4 regions of the Lysinibacillus sp. S1 genome follow, and region 1 is predicted to be linked to each of the others. Evidence: riboswitches for the same ligand, from Rfam matches in the RefSeq annotation. Region 1 holds a riboswitch; each other region holds the start of a gene.

Evidence for each region. Region 1 has a riboswitch for thiamine pyrophosphate ahead of thiT (energy-coupled thiamine transporter ThiT). Riboswitches for the same ligand answer to the same signal wherever they lie in the genome.
Region 2: it holds a riboswitch for thiamine pyrophosphate, as region 1 does, so the genes downstream of both, ACHZEU_RS01345 (ABC transporter substrate-binding protein) here and thiT (energy-coupled thiamine transporter ThiT) in region 1, are expected to answer to the same signal.
Region 3: it holds a riboswitch for thiamine pyrophosphate, as region 1 does, so the genes downstream of both, thiC (phosphomethylpyrimidine synthase ThiC) here and thiT (energy-coupled thiamine transporter ThiT) in region 1, are expected to answer to the same signal.
Region 4: it holds a riboswitch for thiamine pyrophosphate, as region 1 does, so the genes downstream of both, thiW (energy coupling factor transporter S component ThiW) here and thiT (energy-coupled thiamine transporter ThiT) in region 1, are expected to answer to the same signal.

Annotation. Positions count from the first base shown of each region.
Region 1 is NZ_CP173154.1:3,423,818-3,432,361, forward strand. Features, by position in the region: gene ACHZEU_RS16985 (AAA family ATPase) at 1-1,787, shown strand, start outside; gene ACHZEU_RS16990 (hypothetical protein) at 1,828-1,950, opposite strand; gene ACHZEU_RS16995 (DUF4870 domain-containing protein) at 2,006-2,329, opposite strand; TPP riboswitch at 2,455-2,562, shown strand; gene thiT (energy-coupled thiamine transporter ThiT) at 2,697-3,257, shown strand; gene map (type I methionyl aminopeptidase) at 3,420-4,175, shown strand; gene ACHZEU_RS17010 (hypothetical protein) at 4,205-4,918, opposite strand; gene ACHZEU_RS17015 (polyphosphate kinase 2 family protein) at 5,118-5,942, shown strand; gene ACHZEU_RS17020 (GNAT family N-acetyltransferase) at 6,102-6,689, shown strand; gene ACHZEU_RS17025 (carbonic anhydrase) at 6,762-7,325, opposite strand; gene ACHZEU_RS17030 (hypothetical protein) at 7,506-7,640, opposite strand; gene ACHZEU_RS17035 (aminopeptidase) at 7,781-8,544, opposite strand, start outside.
Region 2 is NZ_CP173154.1:256,357-264,900, forward strand. Features, by position in the region: gene ACHZEU_RS01320 (spore germination protein) at 1-11, opposite strand, end outside; gene ACHZEU_RS01325 (HesB/YadR/YfhF family protein) at 200-490, opposite strand; gene plsY (glycerol-3-phosphate 1-O-acyltransferase PlsY) at 510-1,112, opposite strand; gene parE (DNA topoisomerase IV subunit B) at 1,674-3,650, shown strand; gene parC (DNA topoisomerase IV subunit A) at 3,647-6,085, shown strand; TPP riboswitch at 6,194-6,304, shown strand; gene ACHZEU_RS01345 (ABC transporter substrate-binding protein) at 6,458-7,453, shown strand; gene ACHZEU_RS01350 (thiamine-binding protein) at 7,455-7,745, shown strand; gene ACHZEU_RS01355 (ABC transporter permease) at 7,745-8,518, shown strand; gene ACHZEU_RS01360 (ABC transporter ATP-binding protein) at 8,493-8,544, shown strand, end outside.
Region 3 is NZ_CP173154.1:2,493,469-2,499,913, reverse strand. Features, by position in the region: gene ACHZEU_RS12425 (methyl-accepting chemotaxis protein) at 1-2,020, shown strand, start outside; gene ACHZEU_RS12420 (AEC family transporter) at 2,131-3,060, shown strand; TPP riboswitch at 3,121-3,235, shown strand; gene thiC (phosphomethylpyrimidine synthase ThiC) at 3,376-5,154, shown strand; gene ACHZEU_RS12410 (catalase) at 5,278-6,445, opposite strand, start outside.
Region 4 is NZ_CP173154.1:1,850,947-1,859,490, reverse strand. Features, by position in the region: gene ACHZEU_RS09600 (VWA domain-containing protein) at 1-992, shown strand, start outside; gene thiW (energy coupling factor transporter S component ThiW) at 1,147-1,647, opposite strand; TPP riboswitch at 1,742-1,849, opposite strand; gene ACHZEU_RS09590 (MFS transporter) at 1,916-3,112, opposite strand; gene ACHZEU_RS09585 (PotD/PotF family extracellular solute-binding protein) at 3,603-4,676, opposite strand; gene ACHZEU_RS09580 (ABC transporter permease) at 4,673-5,470, opposite strand; gene ACHZEU_RS09575 (ABC transporter permease) at 5,467-6,276, opposite strand; gene ACHZEU_RS09570 (ABC transporter ATP-binding protein) at 6,266-7,372, opposite strand; gene ACHZEU_RS09565 (helix-turn-helix domain-containing protein) at 7,390-7,932, opposite strand; gene ACHZEU_RS09560 (peroxiredoxin) at 8,339-8,544, shown strand, end outside.

The DNA of each region.
Region 1 (8,544 bases):
AGCATTTTTCTCAATCATTAGAAGGCTATGAAAAACAGGTTGAACCCTATGAAAGCTATTTAGAACAATTACCGAAACTACGGGAACAGGTTGCTTTAATCAAGCAAGCGGATAAATATAAACATGCCGCAGATTTAGCTAAGCAGGATGTAGTTGCTTCAGAAAGTCTCTATCAAGAAAGTAAAGAGGCTCTTCAACTTTTGCAGCAACGATGGCTGACAAGTCAAGCTAGTATTTTAGCAGAACAACTGAAGGAAGGAGAACCCTGTCCTGTTTGTGGTAGTATGACACATCAGAAAGCACACAATGAGCAACTGGAAGTTATTGAGCTTGCTCAAGTGGAAGCATTAAGAGCGAAGGCATCATCAGACGAGCGTAAGTATTTAGAGAAAGAGGCATTTTTAGCATCAGCGCAGCAACTTCTTCAAGATACATGGCGACAACTCGAGGCTCAACATATTAAACAAGAAGACCAACCACAGATCACCGCTACTTTACATGAAGTGGAACAAGAGATTGCTGCATTAAAAATTATTCAACATCAATTAGCTGATGTGCGATTAAAAATAAAGCATCAGCATGACCGAATAGAGCAGCTACGAAATAAGCATATGAAGCTAGAGCAATATTTAGCAGAGCAGATAAAAGAATGGACAAAATTACAAGCGGTTGTAGACGAACAACTTAAGCAGATGCCCCCTAATTTACCAACTTTACAGCAATTAAAGCAACAACTGAATGAAGTTAGTAAACAGAAAGAAGAGCTTCAAAAAAGTTGGCAAGTGAGTCAAGAAAATTTGCATGCAGCAAAGGAAACAGCTAGCAATGCAACACTAACTGTAGAGATTGCCAAACAGTCCTTTGAGGAATTACAGCTTAAAATGAATGAAAAGCTTCAGCAATTTTCAGCAGATATGCAAGAAATAGGTTTCGAAAGCTATGAGGCTTATGCAACTGCTAAACGGAGTGCCATACAATTGGATGCACTTCGAAAAGCATGTAGCGACTATGCTTTACAAGTACACACGTTGCAAATTCAGATTACCGAAGGGGCTACATACCTTCAAGGAAAAGAGAAGCAAGATTTAGAGGCGATGGAAGCAAGAGTAGAACAGCATCGAGTTTCCTATGAGGAAGCATTTAAACGTTTGCAACAGATGAATGGCTTTATACAAGCATGCCAAGGCTTTAGTGAAAGGGTGGAAGAAATAGCGAAAGAGCTTCATTTACTTGAACAAGAAGCAGGACGAGTAAAGGAGCTCTATGGATTATTAAATGGACAAAATTCGAAAAAGTTATCCTTTGAGCGTTATATACAAATTAACTACTTAGATCAAATTACAGAAGCTGCCAATATACGTCTGTATCATTTATCAAACGGTCAATTTGAGCTTAGACGTTCAGATAGATTAGAAAAGCATGCGAAGCAAAGTGGCCTTGGTCTTGATGTTTATGATGCTTATACAGATCAATTACGAGATGTCAAAACTTTATCAGGTGGCGAAAAGTTTAATGCTTCGTTGAGCCTTGCATTGGGGATGGCAGATGTGATTCAAAGCTACCAAGGTAATATTCATATTGAAACGATGTTTATTGATGAGGGCTTTGGCTCGCTCGATGAGGAATCACTAAATAAAGCAATCGATACATTAATTGATTTGCAGGATTCTGGTCGTATGATTGGCGTTATTTCGCATGTGCCTGAATTGAAATCTGCGATGCCAGCAGTTTTACATGTGGAAAAAACATTAAATGGCCATAGTCAAACCCATTTTGAAGTGAAATAAAACGAAGGCGTATTTCCTCTAGAGGAAATACGCCTCCGTTTTATTTTTTTCGAGTTGTGGTTGTAGGCGTTGTGCCCTTTTTTGCAGCCATTACTTTTTTTACGATAGGAATAACAATAGGTGCTAACTTAACGGCAGTTTTTACAACGTTTGATACTTTCATCCCAAAACAGCTCCTTTTACAATTACTACTACCTGTTTCACTTAAAAATAAAACATTAACGGATAACACGAACAGCCTGAATTATATTCCAAATCACAATACCTAGTGAGACGAGAGCATAGATGGTGAATGAAGCAAACCAAATAATCATCACTGTATTATTACTGGAGGTTGGATCTAAACTAAATGTGGAAAAAACAAAGACAATAAAGAATAGAATGCCAAAAACAAAGGGTATTAAATGAGAGACAAGTGCACGAATCGAATGGCTTTTTACATCACTGTCTTTTGTCACGAAATATACAATTAATGGAACGATAAAAGGGGCGAAGAAAATACTAAGATAACTAAAGGCAGCTAAAATTTTTTGATTCTCCATAGTTGTACCTCCTTTTTAAATATTTACGCATGAAAAACAGCAAAGTTTCAAAAAAATGATGTATGGAAGGTTGTAATCCTTCAATCCTTTGCGTACAATGAGAGTGTTCAAATAAATTCAGATGTAACGACCACAAGGGGAGCTGATGATGTCAGCTGAGACTGGGCACGTAATGCCTTGACTCTTCGAACCTGTAAGTTAACGCTTGCGTAGGGATGTGGATAGAAACCGACACTTGTACGATGTGAGGCTCTGTCCTGACATCGTTTTTTCGTCCGTAAAGGAAAAAAGGTGTCAGAAAGAGACATATCAGCGCTTTTCTATTCCTGCTCTTGTATCCTACATCGGAACAAAGGAGAGAATATGTATGGACAAAAAAAGACTATTAATGCTAGTGGAGATTGCGATTTTTGCAGCGATAGGTCTCGTACTGGATCAGGTTTCCTTTAAAGTATGGGCACAAGGCGGCTCAGTTAGTCTTGTTATGGTACCGATTATGTTAATAGCATTTCGCTGGGGCTTAGTAGCTGGTCTTACTACGGGACTACTTGTGGGTGTTATGCAAACAATGTTTGGTTCTTATATCGTGCACTGGCTACAAGGATTACTAGATTATGGTGTTGCTTTTACTGTTGTAGGATTAGCGGCGGTTGTACGTGGACCAGTGTTAGACGCTGCTAAACATATGAACAAAACAAAAATGGCACTTTATATAATCATAGGTACCGTTATCGCGGGCTTCTTACGATACACAGCACATACAATTGCTGGTGCTGTATTTTTTGCCGAATATGCGGGTGACCAGAATGCATGGATCTATTCCATCATCTACAATGGTACATATATGCTACCAGCAACCATTTTAACGGCTGTCGTTGGTGTTCTTTTATTCACAGCCGCTCCCCAATTAATGCAAAGAAAAGCTTAATGCTAGTCCCTTCACGTGAGTGGAGGGACTTTTTTGTCGTGAATAACTCTTTTAGCACTTTGCAAAGTAGGAAAGCATACAATATTTAAAGCGTTTATCGTTATACGCATAAAAAGTTATGTTATATTAAAGAATAGATATTAGATGAAAGGGACGTTATACATGATTGTAAAAACGCAAGAAGAGATTGAAGCTTTTAAAAAAATAGGACGCATTTGTGCTGAAATTCGCGAAGCAATGAAAGCTGCCACAAAACCAGGTGTTACAACACTTGAGCTTGATGAAATTGCTGGTCGCATGTTTGCAGAGGCTGGCGCTATTTCAGGACCAAAGGGAGAATATGATTTTCCAGGGTATACATGTATTAGCGTCAATGAAGAAGTAGCACATGGTATTCCAGGAAAGCGTGTTATTCAAGAGGGAGATATCGTAAATATTGATGTTTCAGGCTCTTTAAATGGCTATTTTGCTGACACAGGTATTTCATTTGTTGTGGGTGATGGCTATGAGGACAAAGAAAAGCTTTGCCGTGTTGCTAAAAGTGCCTTTGATCGAGCAATGACAAAGGTAAAGGCTGGATCTAAATTAAATCAAATTGGTAAAGCTGTTGAACGCGAGGCAAATGCTAATGGGTTAACTGTTATTATGAATTTAACAGGTCATGGCTTAGGTCAATCTTTACATGATGAACCAAACCATATTTTAAATTATTACGATGCATGGGATACTACTATTATGAAAGAAGGTATGGTCCTTGCGGTTGAGCCATTTATCTCAGCAAATGCAGAGCATATCGTAGAAGCAGGTGATGGCTGGACATTCGTGACGCCTGATAAATCACTTGTAGCACAAATCGAACATTCAGTCATTGTAACAAAAGATAAACCAATTATCTTAACGTCATTAGACGAAGAATAGGATGTAATGAAAAAATCCTGCTAACCAATTTATTTTTGGTAGGCAGGATTTTTTTTAATAAATAAAATGCCAACAAAGAGAACACCGCATAAAAATAAAGCAGCTGTAGTGACAAGTAGCTCATCAAAACCATTATGTATGGCGATTCCAATATAAGCCCAAATAAAAACACTTGGATACACAACATCAAAGTGATGGAAACGGATATGTAGCGCAATGGCTCCTCCTAAAGTAAGTAAAATCACTGCCCAAAGAGGCGTACTAAGACCAAAGCCGTTCCAACCATAAGCCGTTAACGTAAAGCTTGTATTTGTGATAAAAATAAATGTCATCCATGCTAAATAAATAGAGAAAGGAATACGACCAAACAAGGATTTGTCCTGAAGAGGGTACGTATTATACAACATAAACAAATACAAGACTAAGAGTAATGTAATGCCAAGAGAAACAATAAATAACTCATGGTGCCAGACATATATCGTCAATGCTTGTAATATATTTATGCAACTAAAAAGCGCAGACTGTTTCAAAGTTGTCTTTTTCATGTTCATAACTAACCAATAACCGAGTAAAAAATAAATGATAATCCAAATTACATGACTTACACTAACTGGTGCAAATACAACAGAAAAACGATTAGCGATTTCTAGCGAAGATTGACCGTTGATGTTCACGAAAAAGGATGAAAAGGTTAGGATGATTGAGACAAGATAAGAGATTGTCATCAAGATAAACCGAGGCATGTTTTCCTCTCCCTTCGTGTTAGATTGTATAGGGAAAAGACAAATAAGTATAGTACTGTCACTTTTTTTATTATAACGGAAATTTCCAACAATGTATCGTGTTGTTTTACTATTAATACCTACAATTTACCATGTCTGATAGGCATCCATATATTTCTTTAGTACAATAAGAATAGCCAAATAAAAGGAGTGAAGTTTCATGACACAAAATTTGAAAAATCTAGATCTAACTGTTGAACTAGACAAAAAGATGTATAAAAAGAAATTAAAAGTACTCCAATATGAAATGTTGAACGCACAACAATTTTTATTAAAAAACAAGATTGGCTTGATCTTGGTATTTGAAGGAATGGATGCAGCTGGTAAAGGTGGCGCTATTAAACGATTAATCGAACGTGTCGATCCCCGCGGTTATGTTGTACATCCTATTTCTGCTCCTCAAGCTCATGAATTACGCTACAATTATTTACAACGATTTTGGAGAAAATTGCCTCAACATGGGCAAATCGCTATTTTTGATCGCTCGTGGTATGGCCGCGTACTAGTAGAACGCATCGAAGGATTCGCAACAAAGGATGAATGGTCTCGTGCTTATGAAGAAATTAATAATTTCGAGAAGATTTTAACTGCAGGAGATTACATAATTATTAAGTTCTGGCTTCATGTTTCAGATGAGGAGCAATTAAAACGCTTTAAAGAACGTGAACAAAACCCTTATAAATCTTGGAAGTTAACAGCCGAGGATTGGCGCAATCGAGATAAAACACCTCAGTATATTGAAGCAGCAAATGCGATGTTTGAAAAGACAGATAAAAAAGATGCACCATGGGTCTTAGTCGCTGGAGATGACAAAAAGTATGCACGTGTTCAGGTGCTACAGGAAACTATTGCACACATTGAACGAGAGGCTCAAAGGCGTGGTCTTCATTTAACAAATGTGTTAGACAATACTCAACTAGAGGATGCTGATTCCTCCAGCTTAGAAATAGTAAACGAGAAAAAGAAAGAACAAAAAACTAAATAATTGAATTGTGCTGCTATGACAATAAGACATAAGCTGTTTTGGTTGTAGCAGCCTGTTTTTTTACATACAATGAAATTAAATAGGGTTTGCAATTATGGCTTGTAGCCAATGAAACAAAGAGAAATGTATTGATTTTTATTGGAAGGCTAGTGTGGAGAAATGGTGCTTAAAATTTGGAATCTATTAAGAAAAAAGGGTGGGAATGTGGTAACAATAAAGGGGGAAAAATGCTACATCCGCACATTCCAAGAAAAAGATGCACGAAGTTTAACGGGTCTCGTAAGCCGTAATAAATACTTTTGGTCTATATACGAGCCACTGCAAAGACCTGAATACTATACAGTCGATGCTCAATACAAAAAAATTCAAGAAAGTCTCTATTTAATGGAGTCTAAGCGTGAATTTACTTTTGGTATTTTTGAGCATAGTACAAATAATCTAATAGGGCATATTGCACTTTATGCTGTCAAACGCTTACCGTACTCGAGTGCATTTGTTGGCTATGCGATGGATGAGATTTATGTTGGAAAGGGCATTGTCACAGAAGCTGTGAATATGGTGGTCCGATTTGCATTTGAACAAATTGGTCTACATCGTGTAGAGGCCTACGTATCGACACAAAATAATGCCTCCATGCGTGTATTAGAGAAGGCTGGATTTCAGCAGGAGGGTCTGCTAAGAAAGCTACTGTATATCAATGGTCATTGGGTAGATCACTATATGTATGCACGTTTAGAGGATGAATAGAAAAATAAGTGCCTATCTTCCACATAGAGAGGATAGGCACTTGCTCTTTTATTAATGTATGAAGAAATAATTTTATTGTTTATTTCCATCTTCAATTAAATCTAGATGACCTGTATTTGGATCAATTATTAAACCATGAACAGGTACGTCTTTTACCATTAATGGATGATTACGAATTGTATCGACACTTTTCTTAACACTTGTTGCTACATCACCGAAACCTCGTAAAAATTCTTTCAAATCAAAACCAGAATATTCCAACATTTTGATTGTTTCTGGATCGATGCCTCGTTGTACCATTTCGCTAAGCATGGCGTCAGGATCAACCGCACTCATACCACAGTCATAATGTCCAACAACATACACTTCATCAGCTTGTAGGCCGTAGACAGCAACTAATAAACTACGCATAACTGCACCGAAAGGATGGCTCACTAACGCACCAGCACTTTTCACTATTTTTACATCGCCATTACGCAAATTCATCGCTTTTGGTAAAAGCTCTACAAGACGAGTATCCATACAAGATAAAACAACAATACGTTTATCAGGATATTTCGTAGTGATGAATGGCTCATATTTTTTTTCTTGTACAAACTCTTTGTTAAATTCTAGAATATCTTGTAACATTGTCATGAATATTGCTCCCTTCCTTACAAAAAATATTGTAGAGCAAAATTTTCAATATGCAAACAATAAAGACTTTATTCAGATAATTTTTACAATAAAGGAGCAGTTTCATACGCTTTAGTAGATGAAATAACTTGTAAGCTATAAAAAAACAGCTACCTATAAATAGTAGCTGTTTTTTACACATTAAAATTTTTCGTTTGGCTTTGGATCTACAGTTACTGAAGACTTGCTATCTAAACCAACTTGTAGGTAGTGGATGAAGAATCCCGTTGAAATTAATAAAACTGCTGAAAAGCCAAGAACAGTTGTAATGAACATTATTAGAGCTCCTCTCTACTTAAATGATCTACTAAAATTCCCTAAAACAATTATACAATAGGTTACTAGGAAAATCTAAGGATAATTTATGACAACCTTAACATACTTAGCCTAGAATACTATTAGTAGGAATGGATTATTTAGAATGCCCAATTTCCATCACGGAATATTGGGTCTATTTGATCATCATGTGTTATTCCATCTATATTCATTTTGGTAGAGCCAATCATAAAGTCTACATGTGTCAAGCTTTGATTAAGACCATGCGCGCTTAGTTCCTCAGAAGTCATTTCTTTGCCGCCCTCAATGCAAAAAGCATATGCACTACCAATGGCAAAATGATTGGATGCATTTTCATCAAACAATGTATTGTAAAATAATAGGTCGGATTGTGAAATAGGTGATTGATGTGGTACTAATGCTATTTCACCAAGGTAATGAGCACCTTCATCTGTTTCAATAAGAGAAGCTAAAATTTCTTGGCCTTGCTCTGCCTTGACGTCAATGATTCGACCATCTTTAAATGTTAGTGTGAAATTATCTATAATATTGCCGCCATAGCTTAAAGGCTTAGTGCTTGATACATAACCATTAACACCTGTTTTTAACGGTGCTGTAAAAATCTCTTCAGTAGGCATATTGGCCATAAATGTTTGGCCTTGTGTACTTATACTACTACCCCCTGTCCACACATGGTGTGGAGGCAGCTCAATTGTTAGATCTGTGCCTGGTGCAGTATAGTGCAGTGACTTAAATTGCTTTGCATTTAAATAATCAGCTTTGCTATGTAATTCCTGATCATGTGTATGCCAAGCTTCAACAGGATTTTCAACGTCTATACGTGTGGCTGCAAAGATAGCTTCCCATAATGCATCCATTTGCTGTTCTTCTGGAAGGTGAGGAA
Region 2 (8,544 bases), 1.5 Mb from region 1:
GACATGGACATGTGTTTTCCTCCTCAAATGGTCGTTCATTACCTTTAGAATGGACAATTTTTTTGAGAGATAAACGAAAGAGATATGAAAAATCTAGCTATTTGTGGCAATATCACATTCCTTGCAACTTTCGTGTGTCTTGTTTTGTAATAAATAAAAAAACAGTCTGTCCTTTCATGTATGGAAAGGACAGACTGCTTTATGTACGATAGTCGTATTGTAATTCATCATTACTTGTATCAACATCAACATGTAAATTGTGATCGTTAAAGAACCAAAGATCTTTCTCATCAATGTAATAGATAACACCATCAATTTCTGTTTGCACACCTATGGCAATAGGTTCCTCACGTGTCATGCCTAGTGAAAAGCCTTCGTGAAACGGACTTGAGCCACCATAACGTGCATAAAAACGAATTGTATCACCAGGTTCAACTTCCATTTCATGTTTGAACCATTGTAGGGCTTCATCTGTCAATGCAATATTCATTTCAAATGCTCCTCTCTTCCTACAGCCATTTTACCTTTGGTTCGGTGCCGTTTTTAATACGAGCAATATTGGCACGGTGACGATAAATAATAAAGGTAAATAAAAAGGCTACCAAGATGCCTAATGCAAAGTCACCTGTAATAAAATAATAAACGATTGCATAGATAAGCGCTACTAAAGCGGCTATCATTGATGTTAAGCTGACGATTTTTGTGATTTTTAATGTCACAATAAAGGTAATAAATAGTAGGACAAAGAGTGGCCAAGAATAGCCTAATAATACACCAGCTGACGTTGCCACAGCTTTCCCACCACGGAAGTTGGCAAAGATCGGGAACATATGACCGATAACAGCGACAAGACCCAGTAATAAAGAGTGGAGTGTAGTATCAGAGAAAACAGGAAGTGTCACGAGTAAGACAGCGGCAGTTCCTTTTAAGACATCCATCACCGTAACAATAATACCAGCCTTTTTCCCTAATGTTCTAAAAGTATTGGTCGCACCAAGATTACCGCTCCCGTGTTCACGAATATCGGTATTATAAAAAATTTTGCCTATCCATAATCCAGAAGGTATAGAGCCGATTAGATAAGCACATAAAATAATAAGTCCATTGATCATAGTTGGACTCCTTTCATTCATAGTCCATCACTTGGTACTAATAGTTTGTAACAAGTATTTTACACTTTTTCTTGCTAATCTACAATGTTATGAAGGAGATTTCATCCGAAGTCTTGAATCAATACAAAAGAGAATCTATTAGTGAGGACTAGGCTTTTAGACATAAATTTGTAGGAAGCACTAAAACCTTTATAAAAATATAGGCAAAATGGCAATTTTGTCAATCGCTCATTCCTTTGGTAGAATAGAAGTCTAACTTTATCCTGTTTAATCGCAAGGCACGAGTTAGTGTGCTTTTATTTGCAAGCATCACAACTTTATTTTGCAACTAAGTAGGCTTCAATGCGTCAAATGATGATGGAAGCTAGAAGCAGTCTGTCTTGCTCAAATACCAATTTTAAGCAACTGTTGAAGATGTTTACTATTAATAAAAAAGATCAAAACTGTGAGCAAATTTTAAAATTTTATTGGACCTGTCGCTAGCTATTGACAGGAAATGCTATTATTATTAGGATGAGAACATAAATAGAACATGTGTTTGTTTTTTGGAGGGGAATTTTTTTGACGAATAAACAGTCACCTAGCGTCTATAATGATGACGCTATACAAGTATTAGAAGGATTAGAAGCGGTACGCAAACGACCTGGCATGTATATCGGTTCTACGGATGGCCGTGGACTTCATCACCTTGTGTATGAAATCGTAGATAATGCGGTGGATGAAGCACTGGCTGGCTTTGGATCTCATATTATTGTCACAATTCATAAAGATCAAAGTATGAGTGTGCGCGACTTTGGCCGTGGGATGCCAACCGGTATGCATAAAATGGGCAAACCGACACCAGAAATTATTTTTACAGTGCTACACGCTGGTGGTAAATTTGGTCAAGGTGGCTATAAAACAAGTGGAGGTTTACATGGTGTTGGTTCTTCCGTTGTGAATGCGCTCTCAACATTTTTAGAGGTGACAATCCATCGCGATGGTAAAAAGTATCGTCAACGCTTTGAGCATGGTGGACAGCCTGTCACAACACTTGAAAATATTGGGCAGACCAAGCAGACAGGAACGCTTGTTCATTTCCTACCAGATGAAACGATCTTCTCTGTCACAAAATTCAATTATGATACGTTAGCGGAACGATTACGTGAATCAGCCTTTTTATTAAAGGGCTTAAAAATTGAATTAATTGATGAGCGCGAGGAAGGCAAGAGCGATGTGTTCTTTTATGAGAATGGCATCGAGGCTTTCGTTGCGTATTTGAATGAGGAAAAAGATGTCCTTCATCCAGTAAAATATGTAGAAGGCGTACAGGATGAAATCGAAGTAGAGTTCGCTTTCCAGTATAACGATGGTTATTCGGAAACGATTTTATCATTCGTTAATAATGTCCGTACACGAGATGGTGGTACACATGAAACGGGTGCAAAGGCAGCATTGACGCGTGTCTTTAATGAATATGCAAGAAAAATTGGCTTGTTAAAGGACAAGGATAAAAACCTTGAGGGGACAGATATTCGTGAAGGCTTAGCAGCCATTGTATCTGTTCGTATTCCAGAGCACTTACTGCAATTTGAAGGACAAACAAAGGGTAAGCTTGGGACAAGTGAGGCTCGTTCTGCAGTAGATAGTGTAGTGTCTGAGCAAATTTTGTATGTGCTAGAGGAAAATGCAGAATTATCAGCTTCTCTTGTTCGTAAAGCGATTCGAGCGCAGCAAGTGCGTGAAGCGGCTCGTAAAGCGCGTGAGGATGCACGAAATGGCAAGAAAAATAAAAAGGGTAGTACGATTTTATCTGGAAAATTAACGCCAGCTCAGTCACGTAATGCGGCAAAAAATGAGCTGTATTTAGTCGAGGGTGATTCTGCGGGTGGCTCTGCTAAACAAGGACGTGACCGTACATTCCAAGCGATTCTGCCATTGCGCGGGAAGGTAATCAACACAGAAAAAGCCAAGCTACAGGATATTATGAAAAACGAAGAAATTTCAACGATTATCCATGCGATTGGGGCAGGTGTTGGTACGGATTTTGCGGTGGAGGATTCTGCCTACAATAAAGTAGTCATCATGACCGATGCGGATACAGATGGGGCACATATTCAAGTCTTGCTATTAACATTCTTCTATCGTTATATGCGTCCGCTCATTGAGTCTGGGAAAGTCTATATCGCACTACCGCCGCTTTATAAAGTATCAAGAGGTACAGGGAAAAAAGAAGTCATTGAATATGCTTGGACAGAAAGTGATTTACAAAAGGCCATCAAGAAGGTTGGAAAGGGTTACATATTACAGCGCTATAAAGGTCTTGGTGAGATGAATGCAGACCAACTGTGGGACACAACGATGAACCCTGAAACACGGACATTGATTCGTGTCACAATCGAGGATGGTGCACGAGCGGAGAGACGTGTCACGACGTTAATGGGTGATAAGGTGGAACCACGTCGTAAATGGATCGAAGCCAATGTAGACTTCGGTATGGAGGATGATTCTAACATTTTAGAGAATGAATTCATCCAACAAGAGGAGGACCAAGCATGAGTAGTACAGAAAAGTTTCAAGATTTACCGTTAGAAGAAGTAATGGGTGACCGTTTTGGTCGCTATAGTAAATATATTATTCAAGACCGCGCGTTGCCTGATGCACGTGACGGTCTTAAACCAGTACAGCGCCGTATTTTATATGCGATGTTTACGGAAGGCAACACACATGATAAGCCGTTCCGTAAATCCGCAAAAACAGTGGGTAACGTAATTGGTAACTATCATCCGCACGGCGATAGCTCTGTGTATGAAGCGATGGTACGGATGAGTCAGGACTGGAAGGCACGTCATATGCTTATTGAGATGCACGGGAACAATGGCTCGGTAGATGGCGATCCTCCAGCTGCAATGCGTTATACAGAGGCGAGACTATCAGCTATTGCCGCTGAAATGCTACGAGATATTGGCAAGAAAACGGTTGAATTTGTGCCAAACTTTGATGATCAGGATATGGAGCCAACTGTATTACCAGCACGTTTTCCTAACCTTTTAGTCAATGGCTCTACAGGAATTTCCGCTGGTTATGCGACAGATATTCCGCCACATGCCTTAGATGAAGTACTGGATGCTGTGTTGATGCGCTTAGACAAGCCTAATGTTACTGTAGATGAATTGATGACGGTGATTAAAGGACCTGATTTCCCAACGGGTGGAATCATTCAAGGTGTTGATGGCATTAAAAAGGCGTATGAAACAGGTCGTGGTAAAATCATCGTCCGTGCACAAGCAGTTGTTGAACCAATCAAGGGTGGTAAAGAGCAAATTGTTATCACTGAGTTACCATATGATGTAAATAAAGCGAATCTTGTGAAAAAAATTGATGAGCAACGTGTAGATAAACGATTAGAAGGCATTGCGGAAATTCGTGATGAATCAGACCGTACTGGCTTACGTGTCGTAATTGAGCTGAAAAAGGATGTACCAGGACAAGGAATTTTACAGTACTTGTTTAAAACAACTGATTTACAGGTAGCTTATAATTTTAATATGATTGCCATTCATAATCGTCGTCCAACGATGATGACATTGCCATTATTGCTAGATGCGTATATTGCCCATCAAAAAGAAGTGGTAACAAACCGTTCCATTTATGATTTACAAAAGGCAAAGGATCGTTCTCATATTGTAGATGGATTAATCAAAGCTCTTTCCATTTTAGATGAAGTCATTGCGACGATCCGTTCTTCTAATGATAAGAAGGATGCGAAGCTTAATTTACAAGCAAAGTTTGATTTTACAGAGGTACAAGCAGAGGCCATTGTAAGCCTGCAATTATATCGTTTAACGAATACGGATATTACAGAGCTACGTCAGGAACAGGACGAGTTAAATAAGCTAATTGCGAAGCTAGAGGGGATTCTGCAAAGTGAGGCAAAGCTAGTGCGTGTTATTAAACAAGAGTTGCTAGATATTAAGAAACGCTTTACAGAGCCTCGCCGCTCGAAGATTGAGCAAGAAATTGAAGAAATTAAAATTACATTGGATGTCCTTGTGCCAAGTGAAGAGGTTGTCGTAACAGTAACGAAGGATGGTTATATTAAACGTACATCCACACGTTCTCATGCCGCTTCAAACGGGCAAGATTTTGCCATGAAGGATTCAGATTATTTATTGTATGAAGCAAACTTGAATACACAGCACCATCTACTGCTTTTCACAAATCGAGGCAATTATATTTATCAGCCTGTTCATGAGCTGCCTGATATACGCTGGAAGGATCTCGGCCAGCATATTTCAAGTATTGTACCAACAGGGGAAGATGAATCGATTATTGCGGTTTATGGTTTCGAAACATTTGACCAGCCAAATACGTATGTCTTCACAGCCACAAAAGATGGCCAAATTAAGCGCTCACCACTCGCAGACTATGCGGTAACGCGTTATTCAAAGCCAATTAAAACGATGAATGTCAAGGCTGGTGATGCGATGATCTATGCATCATTTGTAACAGATGACGTGGAGCTGATGCTCACAACGGATACAGCCTATGCGATTCGTTTCCCTATGGAGGAGTTACCAGTTACAGGTGTGAAAACAGGCGGTGTGAAAGGGATCACACTAAAAGATGGAGAAGCCTTAGTTGGAGTCAATGTATTACAGCCTGATGTTACCCACTATGTAGTGATTGTGACACAGCGTGGGGCCGTGAAGAAAATGAATGTCGCTGAAGTTGAAGTAGCAAGTCGTGCAAAACGTGGACTAAAAGTATTAACAGAGTTAAAAGCAAACCCTCACCGAATTGTGGCAGTTGTTCAAGCAACAGACGAGGAGCAGGTTGTGATTGAAACTGAAAAAGGTGTTCAAGAGATGATTGACGTACAAGCATTGTCTCGTGCGGATCGCCATTCCAATGGTTCATTTAAAGTGGATATTGCAACAGATGGAGCAATTTCTCATGTTGTAACAGCCAAAAAAGAACAGAAACCAAGCTAAAAGCATGCCCAGCCTCTTAGGAGCGCTGGGCTTTAAGCTCTATTCAAAAATAGCACCTTGTCATTTAAGTGAAACTATGGGTATAATAATCATCGAAAAGTTCATAGCGAAAGAATGTAGGGGGGCTAGTAATTGCTAGCTGAGATTGTGTCCGGTAGACGCTGACCCTTTGAACCTGATTTGGCTCGTACCAGCGTAGGGAACATCTATTCAAAAAGCAAAGTTTTGAAGATTGATTGCAATACGTCTGGGAGGAATCCTAGGCGTTTTTTTATGTTTTCAAGCAACAGCTTGCCAACATTGTATACGCTTTCTTCTGGTGACAACATTCATTCATGAACACTTTCATATTACAAACTGGGAGGCTTTCGCATGAAAAAATGGTTTTTTATTTTATTGGCAGCACTATTGACATTAGTAGGCTGTAGTGACAAGGATGACAAGCAGACTGCAGACAAGCTGAAAAAGGTGTCTGTGGTACTGGATTGGACGCCGAATACAAATCATACAGGACTATATGTTGCCAAAAAACTCGGTTATTTTGAGGAACAGGGTTTAGATGTTGATATTATTATGCCTGGTGAGGCGGGCGCAGATCAGCTTGTTGCTTCTGGAAAGGCGGATTTTGGCGTGAGCTATCAGGAAGGCATAACACAGGCACGAGTACAGGATGTGCCGCTGGTCTCCATCGCAGCAATTATACAGCATAATACATCTGGCTTTGCTTCTATTGCTTCGAAGGGCATTACATCGCCAAAGGATTTTGAAGGTAAAACCTATGGTGGTTGGGGCGCGCCATTAGAGCAAGCCGTTTTACAATCACTCATGCAAAAAGAAAAGGCAGATATTAATAAGCTAGATATCGTCAATGCAGGGGATTTAGATTTCTTCACAATGATGGAAAAAGATATAGATTTTGCTTGGATTTATTATGCATGGACTGGGATTGAGGCTGAGCTGCGTGGGGAAAAGATTAATATGCTATATCTTACAGATTATAGTGATCAATTGGATTATTATACGCCAGTTTTAGCTACAAATGAAAAAATGATACAGGACAACCCGGATGTAGTCAAAGCCTTTGTGGCAGCTGCATCGAAGGGCTATGAATACGCAATTGAAAACCCAAGTGAAGCGGCTGATATTTTAATCGAAGCGGCACCTGATTTAGATCAAGCATTAGTGCATAAAAGTCAGGAATGGCTGGCTGATAAATATCAGGATGATGCCAAGCAATGGGGAGAGCAAAAGCTTTCTGTGTGGGAAAATTACGCGAAATGGATGTCTAGCAATCAAGTACTAGAGGGCGAATTTGATGCGAAAAAAGCCTTTACTAATGATTTCTTACCTAAAAAGGAGGCCAAATAAGATGGCAAATTCATTAATCAGTGTACAAATCATTCCGAAGACAGAGAAATATGAAGATGTTATACCATATGTCGATGCAGCAATTGCGGTGATCGATGCTTCTGGGGTGAAATATGAGGTACATCCATTGGAAACAACGATGGAGGGTGAGCTTTCAACATTGCTCCAAATCATTGAAAAAATGAATGAGAAGATGATTGAACTTGGTGCCATTAATGTCATTACACAAGTGAAAATTTTATATCAGCCAACGGGTATTACGATGGAGACATTAACGGGGAAATATCAGTAATGAAACGTGCATTACAGAAGGGAAGGACGATAATTTTTATCGCCTTCCTCTTGTTCATATGGGAACTAATCGTGCAGTTTGCTGAAGTTCCTCATTGGTTAGTACCCGCACCAAGTAGTATTTTGTCGGTAGCCATCCAGTCGTATCAAACCTTTCTACCACATGCATTCGCTACAGTACAATTAGCTCTACTAGGTTTGGCCATTGGCATCGCTTGTGGGCTAACGGTGGCAATAGTGTTGCATCGATTTACATTTATTCGAGAACTGTTTTATCCAATTCTTATTATGTCGCAGAATGTTCCTATTCTTGTCTTGGCACCGCTCCTTATTATTTGGTTTGGCTTTGGCTTATTACCGAAGCTTATCATTATTTGTCTTGTGTGCTTTTTCCCGATAGTCATTGCAGCGATGGATGGATTTAGACAAACAGCTCCAGAATTAAAGCATTATTTTGCCATGATTGGTGCTACAAGGGCACAAACCTTTTGGAAGCTGGAATGGCCTTATGCCTATCCTGCTATTTTTTCAGGCATTAAAATTGCGGCTACATATAGTGTGATGGGTGCTGTGATTGCGGAATGGCTTGGTGCAAAAAAGGGTATTGGTGTTTACATGACCCTAGCCCAATCCTCCTTCCGTACGGATCGCGTATTTGTGGCAATTTTTGCGATTGTTCTCTTGAGCTTACTATTGTTTAGTGGTATTCGTTTAATTGAAAAATTCATGGTGAAGGGAAGAGGCTATCATGCTCAGCATTCAAAACATCGCTAAATCCTTCGATGCGCTCAAAGTCCTTG
Region 3 (6,445 bases), 930 kb from region 1:
TGTCATAACGGGGATTATTATAAAAAAGCAAAGTGTTGAAGACGCAGAGCATGGAACATTACAATCGGCTGAATCTTCTGCAGCTATTATGAGTGAAAGATTTAAGAAAGCCAATACGACATTACAAACAACAAAGCGTATCATAGAAAGCATGGAGAAGAATAATACGTTGTCTACCAAGGGTGTCATAGACGTAATGGAAAACAATTTAGCTAGCAATAATGACATTCTTGGAGTAGGAGCAATCTTTGAGCAAGATTCTATTATTTTAGAACCAACTGAAGCTGCTTTAGTAGATACTAAAAAACGTTTTATCCCTTATTTAAGTAAGAACGGAAATGATATCTCGACTGCTCTAATCGAAGGTATTGATGATAAGAGTATTTCTGAATGGTATTGGGTACCAAAAGAAGAGAGACGTGCAGTTTTGACAGAGCCCTATGATTATAATGTAAACGGCCAATCCGTATTAATGACAACCATTTCAGTGCCATTAATCAATGCTTCCGGGACATTTTTCGGTGTATTGACTGCCGATGTATCAATAGATTTTTTAAATGATTTAACAAAATCGAATGCCCCAGAAGGCGGTTATGCGGCAATTATTACGAATAAAGGTGTGCTAACAGCTAACAGTTTTGGTGATGAGCTAGTTGGGCGCAATATGCAAGAGGATCCTACTTGGACAAGTATTAGTAAGACAATGGAAAATGGTGAACTAACAAGTATGTACGTTGACTCTAATCAACTGAAGGAAAAGGCCTATAATGTTTTTGCTCCAATGATTTTAGAGGGTATTGACGAAACATGGACTGTTCAAGTCGTGTTAGCTGAATCAAAGATTCTAGAAACATATAATCATGTATTTGTATTTACGATTATTGCTTCCATTATTATGGTGGTTTTGATGACAGCTGCAAGTGTGTTATTCATCTATAAACAATTAAAACCACTTAAATTTTTACGTGCATCGATTGAAACTGCAGCCGAAGGGGATTTAACACAAAAGGTAGAAGAGCGATATATTAAGCCTGATGAAATTGGTGCAGTTGCTGTGGCCTATAATAATATGTTAGATAAAACCAATAGTGCGATTCAAACTGTACTAAATTCCACGAGGTTATTGAACCAATCTTCTAATCAGGTAAATGAGGCATTTAATGAGGTAGTTGCTTCTAGTCAGGAGGTTTCCGTAGCTATCAACGAGATTGCACAAGGAGCTTCGAAGCAATCAGAGGATACAGAAGAAACAAATTATCGAATGATGGATTTATCAGATCAGATTGATGCTATTACGGCTCTTTCTAATGAAATGGATGAGCTATCTCATAAAACAGGTGTAACAACGGAAAAAGGATTGCATGAGGTTGAAAGTTTAAGAGAACGTAATATGGAGACAAATGAAATGAATGGGCGTATCCAGCAGCAAATGGAATCATTAGCTTCTAATATTGCCAATATTAATCAGATTATTGCTTCGATTCAAAGCATTACCGAGCAGACTAATCTGCTAGCTTTAAATGCAAGTATTGAGGCTGCACGTGCTGGTGAACATGGTAAAGGATTTGCTGTAGTTGCAGAGGAAGTTAGAAAGCTAGCAGAACAATCTAAGAATGAAACAGAAATTATTAAGAGTACAGTAGAAAGTATTCTTGAAAATTCTCAGCAGACGGTTGCTGTGATTGCATCTAATGCAGATTTAATGCAATCTCAAAATGAGTCCGTACAAAGCACGCAACTAGCATTTAAAGATAGCAGTGATTTGTCGGGTTCAATTGCAAATTCTATTAGTGATTTAATGAATAAACTATCTAGCATGTTAGAGCATAAAAATCAGGCAATCATGGCTATCCAAAGTATTTCGGCTATTTCAGAGCAAACAGCAGCCTCTGCGGAACAAGTAAGTGCTTCTGCAATGGATCAACAAGTAGAATTACAAAAAGTAGCAGAGTCTATTCAAAATATGAACGATATTTCAAACGAGCTACAAGAAGTTGTAAACCGATTTAAGCTTGCTTAAAAAGAAAGGCTGCCTTCAATATAGAGGCAGTCTTCTTTATGGTGAAAGCCGGAGAAATTGACCTAGAAGGAATTCAACACTACTATTAACACTGGAAGGGGGACATTGATATGATGTATCTCGGAATGATTTTCTTTCAAATTGTTGTACCTATTTTAGTGTTACTTGTAATAGGCGCTATACTACAAAAGAAATTTCGCTTTAATTTAAAAGCATTGTCTCAGCTTATTACATATTGCTTTATGCCAGCAGCTGTTTTTGTAAATTTATATGAAACACATGTGGAATTAACTGTACTGGGAGAGGTCGGATTATTTATTGTACTCTTTATCGGTAGTCAAATGATACTCAGTCACTTTATGGCAAAAGGGTTAGGTTTAGCTAGAACAGAGGCAGCTGTCTTTAAAAATAGTGTTGTGCTCATTAACTCGGGTAATTACGGTATTCCAGTGGCTCAAATGATATTTGCCACGCAACCTATTGGAGTAGCCATTCAGGTCATGCTCGTAATCTTTCAAAATATGACTACGTATACATATGGTTTATACAATTTAATTTCTTCTACAAAGTCAGGTATGACAATCATCAAGGATTTCTTTAAAATGCCTATTATTCATGCGCTTATTATAGGTGTCGCTATGAATTATTTTGATATCGGTATTCCACAGTTTATCAAAATACCAGTAGAACATGTGGCAGATGGATTTATTGCTGTGGCTCTAATTACTTTAGGTGCGCAATTATCACAATTAGAGATGAAATCAATGTTTAATAAAACCGTCTTTATCAGCTGTTTTACGCGATTAATTATTGGACCATCTGTTGCATTGGCCATTATTTATATATTGGGATTAGATGGAGTCGTCGCACAATCACTGTTTATAGCTAGTGCTTTTCCAACATCCCGCAATAGTTCTAGTCTAGCATTGGAATATGATGTAGAATCAGCAACAGCCGCGCAAGCTGTTTTATTTTCAACCATTGTAAGCTGTATAACTGTAACCATTGTGATCTATTTTGCAGAAGTATTATTTACCTAGTAAGATAAAAAATAACTTCCATCTCTTAGTATTATCTGCTACACTAGCATCAAACTAAATAGTATTAACTAGGGGAGTCTGATGAGTCAGGCTGAGAGGGAAACGCTACGAAGTTTCTTGACCCTTTGGACCTGATCTGGCTCATACCAGCGTGGGAAAGTTAAGAAGCTATTGCAGAGTATGCAATCAATAGACCTTTACATTCGTGGCCGGATCCAAATAATTATTTTGGATTCGGCCTTTATTTTTTGGATTGTTGGGGTGAGCTAGAATCGGTCCTTATATCAAAATAAATTTAAGGGAGAGAAGTAGCTCATGTCAGCAATTAGTGAAAAGAATATTACCATTATGTCCAGCTTTGAAGGAAGCAAAAAAGTATATGTGGAAGGATCACGCCCAGATATTCTAGTACCTATGCGAGAAATTGCATTAAGTCCGACAACAGGCAGTTTTGGAAATGAAGAAAATGCTCCTATTCGAGTATATGATACGAGTGGGCCCTATACAGATCCAGCCTACCAAGTAGATATTACGAAAGGTTTACCTGCCTTACGAAATGCATGGATTCAAGAGCGAGGGGATGTAGAAGCATATGAGGGACGCTCCATTAAACCGGAGGATAATGGCTTTCGTCATGTTGATGACCCGCGTATTCAAGAAAATGTCTTCCCTGAGTTGGCGAGAAAGCCTTTGCGTGCTAAAAAAGGTAAAAATGTGACACAGCTTCACTATGCACGAAAGGGAATTATAACGCCTGAAATGGAGTTTGTAGCGATTCGTGAAAATATGGATCCTGAATTTGTACGTTCAGAAATTGCAGCTGGGCGTGCTATAATGCCTTCTAATATTAATCACCCTGAGGCAGAGCCAATGATTATTGGGCGTAATTTTCATGTAAAGATCAATGCGAATATCGGGAATTCTGCTGTATCTTCTTCCATTGCAGAAGAAGTTGAGAAAATGACCTGGGCAACTCGATGGGGCGCAGATAATATTATGGATTTATCGACTGGTAAACATATTCATACAACTAGAGAATGGATTATTCGAAATGCGGCAGTGCCAGTGGGAACAGTGCCAATTTATCAGGCTTTAGAAAAGGTAAATGGTGTAGCAGAGGATTTAACGTGGGAGGTTTATCGTGATACTCTCATTGAACAAGCTGAGCAGGGTGTGGATTACTTCACCATTCATGCAGGTGTCCTTTTACGCTATGTACCACTAACAGCAAATCGTGTGACAGGTATTGTATCTCGAGGTGGCTCTATAATGGCACAGTGGTGTTTATATCATCATCAAGAGAATTTCCTGTATACACACTTTGAGGAAATCTGTGAAATTATGAAAGCCTATGATGTTGCTTTTTCCTTAGGTGATGGTTTACGCCCAGGCTCAATTGCAGATGCCAATGATGAGGCACAATTTGCAGAGCTTGAAACACTAGGCGAGCTAACACAGATTGCTTGGCAGCATGATGTTCAGGTAATGGTTGAGGGACCAGGTCATGTACCAATGCATTTGATTAAAGAAAACATGGACAAGCAATTAGAGGTTTGTAAGGAAGCTCCCTTCTATACATTAGGACCACTCACAACAGATATTGCTCCAGGTTATGACCACATTACATCAGCCATTGGGGCAGCCATGATTGGCTGGTTTGGTACAGCGATGCTTTGTTATGTGACACCGAAAGAGCATCTTGGTTTACCGAATCGCGAGGACGTTCGTGTGGGCGTTATCACTTATAAAATTGCTGCACATGCTGCTGATTTAGCAAAAGGTCATCCAGGTGCACAACAACGAGACGATGCACTGTCTAAAGCGCGCTTTGAGTTCCGTTGGCGTGATCAATTCAATCTGTCACTAGATCCCGAGCGTGCAGTGGAATATCATGATGAGACACTGCCAGCAGAGGGAGCAAAAACAGCACACTTTTGTTCTATGTGTGGGCCTAAATTCTGTAGCATGAGAATTTCACAGGATATTCGTAATTATGCGAAAGATAAGGATTTGAATACGACTGAAGCGATCCATCAAGGTATGAAAGAAAAGGCTGAGGAGTTTAAAAAAGCAGGCAGTCAAATTTATCAATAATGAAAGAAAAGGCTTATGTCAAAAAAATAGACATAGGCCTTTTCTTAATAAAAAAACTCCATGTGAATAGTGGATTCACATGGAGTAAAAGTTGGATTTGGATATCAATAATAAAGTGGAATATTAAACGTTTGTTGGTTGTTTTACATATGGATTTGTAAGGTCCATACCTTCTAAGGAAAGACCCATCGCTTTAGCGACACCTTCACCATATGCTGGGTCAGCTAGATAGCAGTGAAGGATGTGACGGCGTTTGATGAATTCTTCAACAGAAGCCATATCGTTCGCGGTATTTTCAAATAAGCGTTGCTGCTCTTCCGAAGTCAATAGACGGAATAGTTTACCTGGTTGTTCAAAGTAATTATTATCGTCTTCACGGAAATCATGAATACCTGCATGACCATCAATACGTAATTCAGGCTCTTTATGGTCTAAATTATGCTCCCACTCACCATAGCTATTTGGTTCATAGCTTAATGTCGAACCAAGATTGCCATCAAAGCGCATTGCTCCATCTCGGTGGAAAGTACGGAATGGACATTTTGGTGCGTTGACAGGAAGCATATAGTGGTTTACACCAAGACGATAGCGTTGGGCATCCGCATATGCAAAGATACGACCTTGTAACATTTTATCTGGTGAGAAGCTGATGCCAGGAACAATGTTAGATGGTGCGAATGCAGCTTGTTCAACTTCTGCAAAGTAGTTGTCTGGATTTTTGTTTAACTCGAATTCACCTACAGGAATTAATGGGAAGTCTTTTTTATACCATACCTTTGTTAAATCAAATGGGTTGTATGGTAGCTCACGAGCTTGTTCCTCTGTCATTACCTGAATGTACATTTTCCATTTAGGGAAATCGCCTTTTTCAATTGCTTCATATAAATCACGTTGTGAAGATTCGCGGTCTTGACCAATAATCTCATTAGCCTCGGCACCAGTTAAGTTCTTAATGCCTTGCTCTGTACGGAAGTGGAATTTAACCCAAACACGTTCATTATTAGCATTGATAAAGCTATACGTATGAGAACCAAATCCGTGCATATTACGGTAACCAGCTGGAATACCACGGTCAGACATAACAATTGTCACTTGGTGAAGTGCTTCAGGTAATGAAGTCCAGAAATCCCAGTTAGAGTTGGCATTTTTCATATTTGTACGTGGGTCCCGTTTTACCACATGGTTTAAATCTGTAAAGTGTAACGGGTCACGGAAGAAGAATACAGGTGTATTGTTCCCTACTAAATCCCAGTTTCCATCTTCTGTATAGAATTTAAGGGCGAAGCCACGA
Region 4 (8,544 bases), 1.6 Mb from region 1:
CGATTGGACAAGATGCCGATGCGAACTTATTAGAAGCGCTTAGTGACATGGGCAGTGGACGTTTCTATGATGTGATAGATGAGCAAACCATTCCTTCTATTTTATCTCGGGAAACAGCTATGATTTCCCGCACCTATATTGAGGACAATCCATTCTATCCGGCAATTTATAATGCAGCAGGATGGAACTCACTGTTTGCTAATGGTGTCCCACAAATGAATGCATATATTGGGACAACGGCAAAACAGGGGGCTACTGTTGTAGCAGAAAGCGAGAAAGAAGATCCTGTGTTAGCGCAGTGGCAATATGGTCTTGGTAAAACATTTGCCTTTACATCTGATTCAACGGGTAAATGGACTGGAGATTGGGCAAGATGGCAGAATTGGGGAGCATTTTGGCAAACACTTATTTCTCAAATGCTACCAAGCTACAATGATGTAGCCTATGATGTAAGATTGGAAGCAGATGGTTCCTTTATGATTACAGACCCTACAAATGAAGCCGCATTTTTAGATATTGTAGCGGTAAATGAAGCAGGGGAGGAGCTAGAAACACAACTTGAAACCATTTCCGCATCTCAAGTTCGAGCTGTAGTACAAGCTGAACCTGGATTAATTTTCTTCCGTATAGCAGATGAAAAGCAGGCCATTTATCAGGCAGGGCTAAGTGTTCCTTATAGTGCTGAATACGAACTACTCCCTGTAAATAACCAACTGATAGAAGAGTTAACTCAACGAACAGGAGGCACTGTTTTAAAGGAACCACAAGATGTCTTCCGTGACTTTACGACAAAAGGAGCAGATCGGCAAAATATTGCCACATGGCTACTCTTAGCGAGTATGCTTCTTTTCTTTATTGATATTACCATAAGACGTTTTGGTTGGAATTTCCTAACGAATGCGAAGAAAAAAGAGCCGCTGGTTGAGGAAAAAACTATAGCAGAAGACACAAATGTAGCACAGTTGTTAAAAGGCATGAAAAAACGATCTTAAAATAGAGGAAGCAGTGCAAACTCGAATAGTTTTGCACTGCTTTTTATATTGCATGAAATAAAGAGTTATCCCCTTTGTAAAGAGGGTAAATGAGAAGAAAAGCGATCCAAATTGGACTACCCCAGCTCAATGAATGCTCATAATTCAATCTCTCTCAATAAAGAGAAGAATTAAACCTCTTTACTAGCTCTGTTTTACGCAAGCTACTCGCAACCATTACACCTAAAATAGCACCGATCGTACTTGATGTTAAAAAGGCTGGTAGGAAGAAGAATGCTGCTACAGATGTTCCCATGAATAATTTTGCATAAGGGACGGCAATAAGTGAAGCCAGAATGCCCGTTCCGATAACTTCTCCGATACCAGCTAACCACATTTTATTGCTATATTTATAGGCAAGGGCAGCACAGAACGCACCGATGATACTACCAGGGATAGCTAGTAGAGAGCCTGTTCCAGTAAGGATACGAATGATGGCAGTGACAAAGGCAACTATAACTGTTGGTACGGGTCCAAGTATAATGGCTCCTATCACATTAATAGCATGCTGAACTGGGTAAGCACGTGCGATTCCTGTTGGGATGGATACGAAAGTAGAGCCTGCAACAGCAACGGCTACTAATAAAGCCATGACTGTTAATTTACGAATTGACATAAAGTTCACTCCTTTTGGTAAAGTTCGTGAGGAAAAATAAAAAGGCCACCCCCTTTAAACAATAGGAAGCGGCCTTGCGTGTATATAGTGACAACAGCAAGTAGCGCCACTTCCCTCCGCTAGTGTGAACTAGATCAGGTTCAAAGGGTCCGTATATTACCATATACGTCTCAGCCTTTTAAAGACTCCCCTAGTGGTTAAAATCATTCAATTTTGTGAATCAACAATAATGTAACATACTGCTAAAAATAGTCAATGATTTTTCAGACTATTTTGTATCGGGATGCATTAAATGAGGTGCTTTTTTCACTGTCCAGATGAGCGCAAGGAAGAAACAGGCTAATAATATGATAGAACCGAAAATATATGGGCTATTCATATTCCAGTCAAATAATAAACCTGCCAAAGCGGGTCCAATCATATTTCCGAGGCTCATATAGGCATTATTCAAGCCCGCAGCAAATCCCTGCTCTTTCTCTGCAAGCTTTGAGATGAGTGTATTAACAGCTGGACGAATTAATGTCGTTGCTGTAGAGAAAATTGTTGCTACAACTAAAATAAGGGCAAAGCCAGAAACAAATAATATTAAGAAAATAGCAACGGATGCAATAAATAAATTTACTAGTACTACTTTCATTTCACCATAACGATTGAACAGTGGTGTAATAATAAACATTTGTACTACTACTCCAAAAGCACCACCAACAACTAATATAATCGCTATATCTACAGGTGTGTAATTAAACTTTTCTGTCACAAATAATGACAATGTCGTTTGGAAATTTGCAATTCCAAACGAGAACACCAGCATAATTATGAGCATAACAAAATAAGGCATATGTATGGAACGAGCCATTTGCTTCGCCAGATTGTCTTGCTTTTGTTTCTGTTGAGCAGTGTTTGGTTTGGTAGAAGGTAATAAAAAGTAAGATAAAATAGATGCTACAATGGCTGCAGCTCCAGCTGTGAAAAATGGGAAATGTAAGCTTACCTTTGCTAAAAAGCCACCAATACCAGGTCCAATCATAAAGCCAAGAGACATAGCGGCACCCAACATCCCCATACCTTTCCCACGTTCTTCATAGGTTGTGACGTCAGCGACAAAAGCCATAATAGGAGGTGCAACAAATGCGGAACCTAGACCACCTAAAAATCGTGCTAAAAAGAGCATCCATACATCTGTAGCAAGGCCAAATCCGATTTGTGCAAGACCTGTTACGATAAGACCGAAAATAATTAAATTTTTTCGTCCGTACTGATCTGAAAGATTCCCAGCAATAGGAGAAAATACGAATTGAGCTAAGGCGAACGTTGCGATTAGCATACCTAGAACTTGTCCTGCTGCACCAAATATTTTTAAATACTCTGGCATGACAGGAATAATAATGCCAATACTCCCCATTGCGATAAACATATTAAACATTAAAATATACAAAGCCGCCTTATTGGACTTCTGCTGGGTCATCGAATGAACCCCCTTTTTGTAATCAAATATAGTACAGTCTATCATAAAGAATTATTGCTTGGCTAATAGTTAAGATTATAGTACTGGTTCTATATTTAGAATGGTTTTCCACAAAAGTTTTTATCCACGCACCTATGCATGATGAAATAATACATTTTAGTCATAAAAGTTGAGGGAAAAGAAGCTATGGGAGGATAAATTAGTAAAGCAACAACAATTGAGGGACTTCTCTTATAAAGGGAGAATTAAAAATTTGGAGAGTCTGTCTGTAATGGCATAAAGCATGGCTATAAATTGTAGCGATGTTGAGCGTTAGAAGTTATGGACTATCAAAAGTACACTAATGTGAGAATCTATTAAAATTTAGATAAAATATTTTATAAATATAATAATGCAAATAGTGATTGAAAATGTTCTTAGTTTAATAAACAGTTAGACAAGCAGAGAAAAAAACTAGCGAATTGGTGTGAAAACCAATTCGCTAGTTTAATTATCTGATACTCATTTTAAATTCTAAAAATAATTCGTTGTATTTCCCTAAATAATCAGGTCCTAAATTTTTGTAGACCTCTAATGTATCACGTTGTTCTTCAGAAGGATAGTAGCGTTCGTCAGAAACAACTTCTTCGTCCATTAAGTCCATAGCGGCAATATTAGGAGTAGAATAGCCTACAAAATCAGCATTTTGAGCACCTGATTCAGCACTTAGCATGAAGTTAATAAAGGTGTGGGCACCATCAATATTTTTCGATGTTTTTGGGATGACCATATTATCAAACCATAAGTTTGAGCCTTCCTCAGGTACAGCAAAGTCTAACTCTTCATTTTCATACATCATATCAGCTGCTTGGCCAGACCATGTAAGGGCAACAGTTGCCTCATTATTGATCATTAACGGTGTGATTTCATCTCCAATGATCGCTTTAACATTTGGTGCAAGTGTAATTAATTTGTCAGTAGCTTCACGAAGTTCCTGATCATCTAGTGAATTCAGAGAATAGCCAAGACTGTTTAAGCCCATCCCAATGACTTCACGCGCACCATCTACTAAAAAGACTTTTCGCTTTAAAGAAGGGTCCCATAAATCGTCCCAAGAGGAGAAGTCTAAGTCTCCAACAAGGCTTGGATTGTAGACAATACCTACTGTTCCCCAAAAATAAGGGACAGAATATTTATTGTTAGCATCGAATGGTAAATCTAAAAAGTAAGGGTCAATATTTTTTAAATTAGGGATTTTCGTTTTATCTAAAGGAATTAATAATTTTTCTTCCTTCATCTTCTCAATCATATATTCAGAAGGGACAGCAATATCGTAAGCTGTTCCGCCTTGCTGAATCTTTGTCATCATAGCTTCATTGGAATCGAATGTTTCATAGATGACATGAATGCCTGTTTCTTTTTCAAATTCTTTTAACAAATCAGGATCAATATATTCTCCCCAGTTAAAGATGGTTAACGTGTCTTTTCCACTTTTACCGCCTCCCGCACTTAAGGCATCAGCCGCATAGAATAAAAGGGCTGAAACGACAAGGATGGCGATGGTAGCTTGAATTAGTGACTTCATCGATGCCCCTCCATTCTTTTACTCGTACGACTTGTCATGAAATAATAACCAACAACAACTAAAACCGTAACAAAGAATACTAATCCAGAAATTGCATTCACCGTTAGAGAAATTCCTGCGCGGGCCATTGAATAAATTTCTACGGATAAAGTACTAAAGCCATTACCTGTTACAAAGAATGTCACGGCAAAATCATCTAATGAATACGTAAGGGCAAGGAAGAAGCCTGCAAAAATACCTGGCTGAATATAAGGAAGAATGACACGCATCATAACGTCCTTTTTCGTTGCCCCTAAATCTAATGCTGCATCGATTAATGAGTTATTCATTTCTAGTAGCTTTGGTAAAACCATTAATACAACAATCGGTACACTAAATGCAACATGGGCTAGTAAAACAGATGCAAAGCCCAGTTTAATGCCTACCATTGTAAATAAAATTAAGAAGCTAGCCCCGATAATTACGTCTGGGCTGACGATTAAGACATTGTTTAAGGATAATAAAGTATTACGCATTTTAGAATCCTTAACCGTCACAATTCCAATTGCTCCTAGCGTACCAATAATAGTAGAAATGAGAGCAGAAAGTAATGCCACGATGACCGTATTTATTAATATAACAAGAAGACGCGAATCTTCAAAAACAGCTTGATAATGCTCCAAAGTAAAGGATTCAAAATTATTCATGGAGCCGCCACTATTAAACGAGTAAAAGATTAAATAGAAAATTGGAGCATAGAGAACGATAAAAACAATTGTTAAATAGACTTTGGCTGAAGCAGATAGTTTGTTCATCGTACGCGACCTCCTTTATCCTTTTGTCCCGTAATTAGCATGATAATCACCATGAATAAAATTAAGAATACAGCAATAGTGGAACCCATACCCCAGTTTTGCGTCACAAGGAATTGCTGTTCAATCGCTGTGCCTAGAGTAATGACACGGTTCCCTGCAATTAAGCGAGTAATCATGAACAGGGATAGGGCAGGGATAAAGACAACTTGAATACCAGATTTAACGCCATCCATTGTCAATGGTAAAACAACACGACGGAAGGTTGTAAAAGCCGAAGCACCCAAATCCCGTGCTGCATAAATGAGCGTTGGGTTTAAACGATCTAAAGAATTGAAGATCGGTAAAATCATAAATGGAATAAAAATATAGACCGACACAAAGACAAAGCTAATATCGGTAAAGAGCATTTGCTTTGGATCGAAGCCAAATACTTCGATAAATGCATTAATAGGCCCGTATAACCCAAAGATGCCGATAAAGGCATATGTTTTTAACAAAAGATTAATCCATGAAGGAATAATAATAAGTAGAAGCCAAAGTTGTTTATGCTTAGTCTTCGTTAAAAAATAAGCAGTTGGGTATGAAATTAATAGTGTAAAGAATGTAATTAAAAATGCATACCAAAACGAGCTCAAAGTCATCTTTAAGTAAACAGAAGAAAAGAACGCTTTATAGTTATCGAGCGTAAAGTTGCCATGTAAATCAAGCAGGGAATAATAGACAACGAGTGCAATTGGCGCGATAACGAAAAAGGCAATCCATAACACATATGGAAATAACGCTGATTTTGATGTTTTAGTTTGCATCTTCATCGTCTCCATACGATTCTAATCGTTTATCAAACTCTTCCTCTGTTTCGTTTAAGCGCATTACGTGAATCGCCTCAGGATCAAAGTCTAAGCCAATCTCAGTCCCTACTTCTGCTTTCTTCAATGAATGGACTAGCCACTCATTACCATCTTTATCGTATGTGGATAATTCATAATGTACCCCTCGGAATAATTGTGTATCCACTTTTACCACAAGTTTGCCTTTATCGATCGTTGTCATTTCTAAATCTTCTGGTCGAATGACAATGTCTATTTTTTCATTTGGCTTCATCCCTTGGTCGACACATTCAAAAACTTTGCCAGCAAATTCAACCTTGAAATCCTCAATCATCACGCCGGGTACAATATTGGATTCACCAATAAAGTCAGCAACAAAGCGGTTAATCGGTTCATCATAAATATCCACTGGTGTACCTGACTGCTGAATTTGTCCTTCACTTAAGACAAAAATTTCATCACTCATGGCAAGTGCTTCTTCTTGATCATGTGTAACAAAGACAAATGTTTTACCAAGACGTTGCTGTAATTCACGTAGCTCATATTGCATTTCTGTACGTAGCTTTAAGTCTAAAGCTGAAAGTGGCTCATCCAGTAAAATTACTTCAGGGTCATTGACAATGGCACGTGCAATCGCGACTCGTTGTCGTTGTCCACCAGACATTTCAGATATTTCGCGGTTACCATAGCCTGCCAAATTGACAAACTTTAAGGCTTCAGCTACACGCTCTTTTATGTCCTTTTCAGGAAGCTTTTTAATACGTAGGCCAAATGCGACATTTTCAAACACATTTAAATGAGGGAACAGCGCATAATCCTGAAAAACAGTATTAACTTGACGTTCATTGGCAGGAACTGCATTAATCTTTTTATCATGGAAAAATATATTTCCTGTTGTAGGTTCCGTAAATCCTGCAATAATTCGTAAAATGGTTGTTTTACCACAACCTGATGGACCAAGCAGTGTATAAAATTTCCCTTTTTCAAGCTCCAAATTGATATTTTTTAAAACGACGGTACCGTCGCTATATGACTTTGAAACATTTTCAAAGCGGATAATTGAATTGGTTGTCATGGATGCGCCTCCTTAAGCTATAAATAAGAATCTGTTGCGACAAGTAAAATTTTTGTTTCATCATCATGTGCATTAAAAATCTGATGATGGTCTGTCGCGTCATAATAAAGTGCGTTACCTTCACTTGCGATATACTGTTCATTCCCTAAAACGAGACGAATACGCCCTTTAACAACATAAATAAATGTTTCAGAAAGCGAAGGCTCAAACTGTTTAAACTCGCCATCTGCTGCAAAGGTTAAGAAAATGGGTTCCATCTCTTTTTCATTCGAAGTAGGAATCAGCCATTGAATTTCATATTTTTTTTCTTCATCTGTATAGGTAGATTGGTCTTCCTCTGTATAAACAACCTTCTGTTCAGGTGATTCATCATCAAAAAAGTCTTTGGGTCTTGACCCTAATACTTCTAAGATTGAAAATAATGTTTCAATTGAAGGTGAGTTTAGATCACGTTCTAATTGGGAAATATAACCTTTGCTTAAATCTGTACGTTCTCCAAGTTCCTCTTGGGTAAGACCTTTTTTTAAACGAAGCGCTTTAATTTTTGCTCCTATTTGCATCTTTTCCCTCCTAAGAGAAGTTTAGCAATGATAAACTTTCGAAATATGAAGTTTACTTTAACGAAACTTTTAGTTTACTAAAACCATTACAATTATACATAATAATAAAAAATTTGCAATCGTTTTTCGTGAAAAAAATAGCTGTAAAAAGTTAAAAAATAGGGTATAAATGAAAGTGAGAAAAATTTTGAATAGAGTAGAATATTATTGTCAAAAATAGCTTGTAGATAGACAATAGCAATAATTCCAGTTATGGATTTGACGAATTTTTGTCAATCCATTTTAATCATCCAAACGGGCGGAGTTTACTTGTTTGAAAAACTGCGGTTACTCTGCTATCGTAGAAGACGAGTTCGCTAGTGCGAATGGAATATATAAACTACATATTTATTCGGAGGGATTTATTATGGCAGAACGCATGGTAGGTAAACAAGCACCTGACTTTACAATGGAAGCAGTACTTTCAGACAAATCGTTTGGTAAAGTATCATTAGAAGATATTAAAGCACAAGATAAATGGACAGTTCTTTTCTTCTATCCAATGGACTTTACATTTGTATGTCCAACTGAAATCACTGCAATGAGCGATCGTTATGACGAGTTCGAAGACTT